2 regions of the Cellulosimicrobium sp. KWT-B genome follow, and region 1 is predicted to be linked to the other one. Evidence: riboswitches for the same ligand, from Rfam matches in the RefSeq annotation. Region 1 holds a riboswitch; the other holds the start of a gene.
The links. Region 1 has a riboswitch for thiamine pyrophosphate ahead of B9L22_RS14380 (TenA family protein). Riboswitches for the same ligand answer to the same signal wherever they lie in the genome.
Positions count from the first base shown of each region.

Region 2: it holds a riboswitch for thiamine pyrophosphate, as region 1 does, so the genes downstream of both, thiD (bifunctional hydroxymethylpyrimidine kinase/phosphomethylpyrimidine kinase) here and B9L22_RS14380 (TenA family protein) in region 1, are expected to answer to the same signal.

Region 1 is NZ_NEDO01000004.1:362,001-366,353, forward strand. It holds gene B9L22_RS14365 (ClpP family protease) at 1-397, shown strand, start outside; gene B9L22_RS14370 (DUF6882 domain-containing protein) at 428-1,426, opposite strand; gene B9L22_RS20700 (helix-turn-helix transcriptional regulator) at 1,494-1,988, opposite strand; gene B9L22_RS14380 (TenA family protein) at 2,102-2,854, opposite strand; TPP riboswitch at 2,845-2,973, opposite strand; gene B9L22_RS14385 (VOC family protein) at 3,060-3,986, shown strand; gene B9L22_RS14390 (glyoxalase/bleomycin resistance/extradiol dioxygenase family protein) at 4,071-4,353, shown strand, end outside.
Region 2 is NZ_NEDO01000006.1:16,427-20,779, forward strand. It holds gene B9L22_RS16980 (quinone oxidoreductase) at 1-92, shown strand, start outside; gene B9L22_RS16985 (hypothetical protein) at 89-370, shown strand; gene B9L22_RS16990 (DUF4862 family protein) at 408-1,418, shown strand; gene thiD (bifunctional hydroxymethylpyrimidine kinase/phosphomethylpyrimidine kinase) at 1,482-2,453, opposite strand; TPP riboswitch at 2,447-2,541, opposite strand; gene B9L22_RS17000 (hypothetical protein) at 2,619-2,843, shown strand; gene B9L22_RS17005 (SDR family oxidoreductase) at 2,916-3,800, opposite strand; gene pheT (phenylalanine--tRNA ligase subunit beta) at 3,797-4,353, opposite strand, start outside.

The DNA.
Region 1 (4,353 bases):
CGGCTCCGCGACCGCGCTGATGGCGATCTACGACACGATGCAGTTCGTCCGCTGCGACGTCTCGACCATCTGCATGGGTCAGGCGGCCTCGGCCGCGGCCGTCCTGCTCGCGGCGGGCACGCCCGGCAAGCGGTTCGTGCTGGAGCACTCGCGCGTCCTGCTGCACCAGCCGTCGGGCGGCGGGGAGGGCACGATCTCGGACCTGTCGATCCAGGCCGAGGAGATCCTCCGGATCCGGTCCGAGACGGAGGAGGTGCTGGCGCGGCACACGGGCCAGACCGTCGAGCGCCTGCGCGCCGACACCGACCGCGACCTGGTGCTCACCGCGCGCCAGGCCGTGGAGTACGGCGTCGCGGACGCCGTCGTCACCTCGCGCAAGCTCGCCGTGGCGGCGTGACGCCCGACCGCGGAGGCGACCCGGGCGTCGTCAGCCGCGTCGTCGGAACCACGACCGGCGGCGCGGCTCGGGGGTCGTCGTCTCCGCGGTCGACGGCTCGGGCTCGGCGGGCTCGTGCTCCGCGGGCGCAGGCTCTGGCGCGGCCGGCTCCTCCGCCGGCGGCTCCGGGACGGTGAGCGCGGGCGCCCTCGGCGCCGAGGCGGCAGGGTCTGCCGTGGCCGGCTCCGACGCCGCGGCCTCGGGCTCCGCCGCTGCGGCCTCGGGCTCCGCCGCCGTGGCCTCGGGCGCGGCGGCCAGGGGCGCGGCGGCCTCGGGCGCGGCGGTCCGTCGGGACGACGCGGAGATGCCCGCGATCCGCCCGCGCTCGTCGAACCGCACGGTCACGGTGCCGTCGGGCACGTCCAGCACGACGGCGCCGGTCCCGTCCTCGACGGCCGGCAGGCCACGTGCGCTCGCGTAGGACGCGACGGCGCGCCGGTGGTCGACGACCGTGACGGACAGCAGCCCCTCGCTCAGCGTCCGCACGACGCGCGGCACGCTCGGGGCGGCCAGGGCGAGGTCGGCGTCGTCCAGGAGGAACCACGCCCGCGTGCCGCCGCCGACGGGGGCGCTGTAGTGGGCGAACGTGCCGGTCACGGCCTTGGCCGCGAGCGCGAGCCGGTGGGCGAGGTCGTCGGCCAGCGGGAGCTCCGGCTCGGCGGCCTCGCGCAGCCCGGTCCGGCGCGTGCTCTCGGCGGCGGTGAGCACGGCGTCGGGGAAGCCGTTGACGTTCTGCCACGCCCACATCCACGTGCCCGGTCCGGGCGCGGCCGTGCCGAGGAACTGGAGGCGGCACGTCGCGGTCCCGCCGTCGGGCGCGGTGAAGGTGAAGACCCCGGTGGTCAGGTCGGCGGCCCAGGCGTCGTCGCCGTGGAGGTCCGTCAGGTGGAGCTGGTGCTCGTGGGAGAGGAACGCGGCGTCGTCGACGAGGTCCTGGAGGGCCGGGACGTCCTGGGCTGCCGTGCCGTGCGCGGTCTGCGGCTCCGTCATGGACCGACGGTAGCGGCGCGCACGGCGCCCGGCCCCCGCACGACACGCGGTGCGACGGGACCGCCGCTCAGGCCGCGAGGAGCAGGACGTCGCCGGCGCGCGCCGTCGGACGCCGGAGCGTCTCGGCGACGGGGAGGTCCCGCACGGGCTCGCCCACCGGGGCGACGTGCCGTGGCGCGGAGAGGGCACCGCGCTCTCGCGCGGAGGACAGCACGCGGACGGGCGCGAGCGGCCGGAGCTCCTCGCCCGTGCGGGCGACGAGGTCGACGAGCCGCAGGCCGAGGGCGCCGCACACGGCGGCGAGGACCTCGGACGACGCCTCCTTGCGCCCGCGCTCCACCTCGGACAGGTAGGCGGTGGAGACGCGCGCGTCGGCCGCGACGTCGACGAGCGTGCGCCCCTGCGCGAGCCGCGCCCGCCGCAGGATCCCCCCGATGACGTGGCGCAGGAGGGGCTCCGCCCGTCCGCCCGCCCGGGAGCGGGGGCTCGGCGTCACCCCGTCCGGCACCACGTCCGGCACCACGTCCGGCAGCGTGCCCGGCACCGCGCTCGTCGCGTCCATGCGTTCACGCTACCCGCGGCCCACCCGGGTGCCGAGGCGCCCGGGTGGGTATCTGCTGCTGGCGTAAGGCCGGGCGCACGACGCGACGCCGGCCGCGCGCCCGGCCGGACGGGTCACCAGCGCTCGAGCGACCAGGCCATCTGCCAGAAGCGGATCTCGTGGCGGCAGCTCAGCTCGAACGCGCGCTCCATGCGCGCGCGCTCCGCCTCGCCCGCGTCCGCGGCGAGCGCGTCGAGGCGTGCGCGCAGGTCCGTGAGGACGTCCTCGGTGCGCTCGGCCGCGTAGAACTGCCACCAGCCCGCGAGCGGGTGGTCGTCGCCGAGGGCGCCGGGCGTCGTCGCGCGCTCGCCGAGCCAGAAGCGCCGCGCGGACCAGATGTAGGTCCACGGGCACGGCAGCAGCGCGGCGAGCAGCACGCCGAGCGAGTCGCGGCCGGCCGCCGTCATGTGGTCGACGTAGGCCTGCGCGCTCGGCGCGAGGCGGTGCGTCTGCGCCTCCTCGTACGTCACGCCGAGGAAGTCGCACATCGCGTGGTGCGCGTGCGACTCGTCGTCGAGGAGGAAGCCGGCCTTGTCGTGGAAGTAGGCCGCCCACGACCGGTCGGGCGCGAGGGCCATGCCGAGGCCGTAGCAGCGCAGGTAGGCCGTGAGGTACTGGTGGTCCTGGCCCACGTAGTGGCGGACCGCGGCGGGCTCGACGGAGCCGTCGCGCAGCCCGGCCAGGAAGGGGTGGTCGTAGAACGTCTCGAAGAGGTCCGCGTACCGGCGGGCGAGGTCGGCGGTGAAGCCGGTCTCCTCCTGCCGGACGAGCGCGGTCGGGTCGTCCGCGAGGACAGGGTTCAGGGTGATGGCAGCAGGCGTCGTCATGCCCACGTTCCTCCGCTCGTGCTAGCGAGATCAGGTTCGACGGGTCCGGGCGGCCGTACCGCTCGTCTCAGTCCCTCGGCCCGGGCCGTGGCCCGGGCGGGACGCCCCGCGTGGTTCGCGCCGACCCTAGCAAGGACGGCGCCGGTGCGGGAGCCCTCGCCACGGTGTGGGAATATAGTTGTAGCGACAACAAGTTGGAGAAGACATGACCACGAGCACGCCGGGCGCGCCGACCGACCGCCTCCTGTCCCCGTCCACGAGCATGGACGCCGTCACGCTGCGCGTGGGCGACCTCGAGCTCATGACCTCGTACTACACGGGCGCGTTCGCCCTCGCCCCGCTCGAGGAGCGGTCGCGCGGCGCGGAGGTGCACCGTGTGCTGGGCCGCGGCCGCACACCCATGCTGCGCCTCGTGCACACCCCCGGGCTCCCGCCCGTCGACCCGCGCCAGGCCGGCCTGTTCCACACGGCCTTCCTGTTCGACGACGGCCCGAGCCTCGCCGCGACCGTCTACCGCGCCGCGCAGGACCGCCGCGGCACCTTCGTCGGGTCGAGCGACCACCTCGTCAGCGAGGCGTTCTACTTCACCGACCCCGAGGGCAACGGCGTCGAGCTCTACACCGACCGCCCCCGCGAGACGTGGGTGCGCGAGCACGGTCAGATCCTCATGACGACGACGTTCCTCGACCCGAACGCCTACCTGCGCACGCACCTCGACCAGGAGACGTTCGACGCCGGCCCCTCGCTCGCGGGCCGCGTCGGCCACGTGCACCTGCAGGTCGGCGACGTCGCGACCGCCCACGCCTTCTACGTCGACGCCGTCGGCTTCGAGGCGACGCTCACCGGGTACAGCGGGGCGCTCTTCGCGTCCGCGGGCGGGTACCACCACCACGTCGCGATGAACGTGTGGAACAGCGCGGGCGCCGGGCCCCGCGCCGCGAGCCTCGGGCTCGGCGACGTCGCCGTCACCGTGCCGGGCCGTGAGGACCTCGACGCGCTCGTCGCGCGCCTCCGCGCCCGCGGGCTGGAGCACGCGGACGACGGCCGCTCCGTCGTCGTGCACGACCCGTGGGGCACGCGCGTGACGCTGTCCGTCCCCGGCACCACGACCGAGGAGCTGCTCGCGCGCTGAGGCGCGGCGGCCCGGGCACGGAGCGCGCGCCCGGGGCACGAGGCGCACGATGGGAGGACCCGCCGAGCGCACCGAGGAGCGACCGTGTTCCGCAGCCTCTTCCCCGTCCTCACCGTGGCCGACCTCGACCGGTCCCTCGGCTTCTACCGCGACCTGCTGCGCGGGACGGTCGAGTACGCGTTCCCCGACGACGGCCCGCCCGTCTACGTGAGCGTGCGCGTGGGCGGGTCACCACTCGGGCTCGGGCAGGGCGACCCGCCTCCGGCGGACACCCGCGTCGTGCTGTGGGTGTACGTCGACGACTGCGACCGCGCCGTCGAGCACCTCGCGGCAGCGGGCGTGCCCGTCCTGGAGCCGCCCGCGGACC
Region 2 (4,353 bases), on a different contig from region 1:
GCGCGCTCGAGGGACGGGCGACCACCGGCAAGGTGCTGCTCCGGCCGGCCGGGGCCGACGACGCTCACGCCACGACGACCGGGACCGCGTGAGCTGGGACTGGGTGCCGCCGCGCCCGGGCGAGGAGGACGGCTCCGACGGCGGCCCCTCCCCCGCGCTGCGCCGCACCGTGACGGTGCTCGCCGTGCTGCTCACCGCGGTGTTCGTCGTCTACTACGTGACCGTGGCGGTGCGCCAGCAGGCGGACGCGTGCGTCGCCGACCGGCCCGCGGGCGTCGCGGTGCAGGACGTCGAGGCACGGTGGCGCTGGGTCCCGCCGGGCTACGCGTGCGAGTACGCCACCGCCGACCAGGACGTCGCCCGCGCCTGACCCGCCCGGCATCCCCCACCACCACCGACGAGGACCGATGACCGACCTGCACGACCGCCCCCTGACCCTGCTCGGCGCCTATGCCCTCGCCGGCGTCCCCGACCCGGGCGGCTGGTACGCCGCCCTCGACGAGGACGGCCTCGACGGCCTCGAGCACCCCGTCGACCCGGACGACGCGGACGCGCTCGCGACGACCGCGGCCGCGCTCCCGGCGCACTGGGCGCTGCTGCCGACGACGGTCGCCGCGACGGCCCGCCGCGCCACGGCCGACCGCTCCTACGGCCTCGCGTCCGACGACGAGGAGGGTCGGCGCGAGGCGGTCGACGGCGTCGCGCGCGTCCTCGCGGCCGTGACCCGGCTCGCCGAGGCGGAGGGTCGACGACGCGTCGTCGCGGTCGAGCTCCAGTCCGCGCCCGGTCCCGGCCGCGGCTCCGGCGCAGCGCTCGCGCGCAGCCTCACCGAGCTGGCCGCCGTCGCGCCCGCCGGGCTGCCGCTCGTGGTCGAGCACTGCGACGCGCCACGCCCGTGGGGCGTCGCGGAGAAGGGCTTCCTCGCGCTCGACGACGAGATCGCCGCCGTCGCGCGCGCGGCCCGGGACACCGGCCACCCCCTGCACCTCGGGCTCAACTGGGGCCGGTCCGCCATCGAGGGGCGCAGCGCCGCGACGCCCGTCGAGCACGCGCGGGCGGCCGCCGGCGCAGGCCTCCTCGCGAGCGCGATGCTCTCCGGGGCCGCCGGCCGGCCCGGCCGGTGGGGTGCGCCGTGGGCGGACGCGCACGTGCCGCCCCACGGCCCGGACCCCGCGCTCCCAGGCCCCGACGAGTCGATGCTCGGCCCGGCCGAGGTGCGCGAGTTCCTCGCCGCGGCCGGGCCGGTCCCGCTCGTCGGCGCCAAGGTGACCACGCGGCCCGAGGACGCCCCGCCCGCGCAGCGCCTCGCCGTCGCGCGCGCGACGCTCGCCGTGCTCCGCGACGCGCTGGCCGACCTCGACACCGACCGCGGAGCCGACCGCAGGGCCGACCACGCAGCGAGCGGCCCCACGGCCTGAGTGCGTCCCGCGGCCCGGGCTCGGCACGTCGCAGCAGCCCGGGCTCGCCCGGTCGGCCCGGGCTCAGCCCGGCCGCACGGGCGCCGAGCGGTGCAGATGGTCCACGGGCCCCCGGCCCGTCCCCACCCGCAGCGCGGCGCCGGCACGCAGCGCGCCCGTGAGCCACTCCTTGGCCTCGCGCGCCGCCTCCTCCCAGCTCGCGCGCTGCGGTCGCAGCGCCGCGAGCGCCGCCGAGAGCGAGCACCCCGTGCCGTGGGTGTGGGGCGTGTCGACGCGCTCGGCGTCGAACGTCGTGACGGTGGCCGCCCCCGGCGCGCGGCCCGACGTCGGCCCGGGCGCGGGGACGACGAGCGCGTCGGGCGACGTGCGTCCGGTGAGGTGACCGCCCTTGAGCAGCACGACGGCGTCGCTCGCGGTCGCGTACGACGTCGCCTGGCGCAGGGCGTCGTCCCACGTCGTCGCGGGCTCCCGCCCGCCGAGGACGGCGAGCTCGGGCAGGTTCGGCGTGACGACGTCGGCGCGCGCCGCGAGGTCGCGCACGGCCTGCTCGGCACCCGCGTCGAGCAGGCGGTGGCCGGACGTCGCGACCATCACCGGGTCCAGGACGACCCAGGGCCGCGGAGCACCCGTGGCGGCGCGCGCCGCGGCGAGGTCGTCGAGCCACTCCCCGACGGCGCGGGCGTTCGCCTCGTCCGCCACCATGCCGATCTTCACGGCGTCGACCTCGACGTCGTCGGACACGGCGTCGAGCTGCGCGCGCAGGAACGCCGGCCCGGGGACGTGCACCGACCGCACGCCGTGGGTGTTCTGCGCGACGAGCGCCGTGGTGACGGCCATGCCGTAGGCGCCGTGCGCGCAGAACGCCTTGAGGTCGGCCTGGATCCCGGCGCCGCCGGTCGGGTCGGTCCCCGCGACGGAGAGGACGCGGGGGCGGGACGGGGCCGGGTCGGGCCCACGGCCCGGGTCGGGGCGACGGTCACGGTCCGCGGAAGCGGGGACCGGGTCGGAGGTGTGCCGAGGCAGGGCGAGCGTCATCGCGCGGACATCCCTTCGCTGGTACGAGCCAGATCAGGTTCGACGGGTCTCATCTCAGCCCCGGTGCGGGGCACCCCGTGTCGCGGGCCATGCTACGCGGCGACCCGTGCGCTTTTCACCCGCCCCGAGGCGTGAGACGACGCGCGTGCACGCGTCTTTCCGGGTATGACGCAGCACGTCGCCCCCGCGACCCGCCCCTTCCTGCCGGACGCGCCCGTCCCGGTCCAGGTGCCCGCCCTCTGCACGACGTTCGACCGCGACGGCCGGCGGGTCGTGCTCACGGGCGTCGTCACGCACGACGCGGGCGGCCTCGTGGCGTTCGAGTACGAGCACCCCGAGCGGGGCCTGTGGCACGTGTGGGTCGACCGGGACGCGTGCGTCCCGCTGTGACCCGGTGCCCGGACGCACGGACGCCGCCCGACCGGGGGGTCGGGCGGCGTCGGCCGTGCGGGGCGCGTGCGCTCAGCGGGCGGGGAGCTCCCCCGGCATCGGGTCGTCGGAGCCCCAGCGCGTGACGCGCAGCCGACGGCCGTCGGGACCGGGCAGCACGACGCCCGCGCGGGCGGCCTCCTGGGCCGCCGCGCGGAGCGACCCGGGCGAGTCGTGCGTCACGCGCACGAACGACCCCGAGAACGCGTCGAGCTCGCCGCGGGCGATCGCGACGACCATCTCGACCGTGCGCTCGACGGGCGTCCAGTCCGTGCGGCCCTCGTGCATGACCATGGACGCCGTCATGTCGGTCTGCACGACGCCCGGCGACACCTCGAAGGTCCGCAGCCCGAGCGCGTGGCCCGAGCGGTGGAGGTTCGCCCCGAGGCGCAGCAGCGCCGTCTTGCTCGCGTTGTACGCGCTCGCGCCCTCCATGTCGTGCGAGCCCGCGCCGCTGTTGAGGTCGACGACGCGGCCGCCACCGCGCGCGAGCATCCCGGGGACGACGGCGCGCGCGAGCAGGAACGGCCCGCGCACGTTGGTCTCGAGGACGGCCCACCACTCGTCGGGGTCCGCCTCCCAGAGCGGCACCTCGGCGTCGACCCGGCCCGCGTTGTTGACGAGCAGGTCCACGCTCCCGAGCGTGGCCTCGGCCTCGCGGACGGCCGCGGCCACCGCCGCGGCGTCGGTCACGTCCGCCGTGACGACGACGGCCCGGCCCGCGCCGTCGAGCGCGGCGATCTCGTCAGCCACGCCCGCGAGCCGGCCCGCGTCGCGCGCGAGGAGCGCGACGTCGAGACCGGACGCGGCGAGCCCGACGGCGACCGCGCGGCCGATGCCGCGCGACGCCCCGGTGACGAGCGCGGTGCGCGCGGGCGCCACGTCCGGCGTCGCGCCCTGCCCCGGTGCGCCGCTCATGCGCGCAGCTCCGCCCCGACGCGCTCGCGCGCGGCGGCCACGGCGCCCTCCCGGACCCGCGCCACGTCGTCGGCGGTGAGGGTGCGGTCCGCGGCGCGCAGCCGCAGCGAGAACGCGAGCGACTTGCGCCCGGCGCCCACCTGCTCGCCCGTGAAGACGTCGAACAGCGCGACCTCCTCGGCGAGCTCGCCGGCGCCCTCGACGAGCGCGGCCCGCAGCGCCTCGGCCGGCACGTCGGCGGCGACGACGAACGCGAGGTCCTCCTTCGCCGCCGGGAACCCGGAGACCGGGGTCGCCTGGACGGGCTCGTCGGACGCACCCGCGACGAGCGCCGACAGGTCGAGCTCGAACGCCACGGAGCGGGCGGGCAGGCCGACGTTCTCGAGCACCTTGGGGTGCAGCTCGCCCGCGTGCCCGACGACCGTCCCGTCGGCGAGCTCGAGGCGCGCGCAGCGGCCCGGGTGGAAGGGTGCCCGCGCGGTGTCGGCGACCACGCGCACGGCGTCGTCCCCCCGCAGGCCGGCGCGGTCCGCGACCAGGCGCGCCGCGTCGA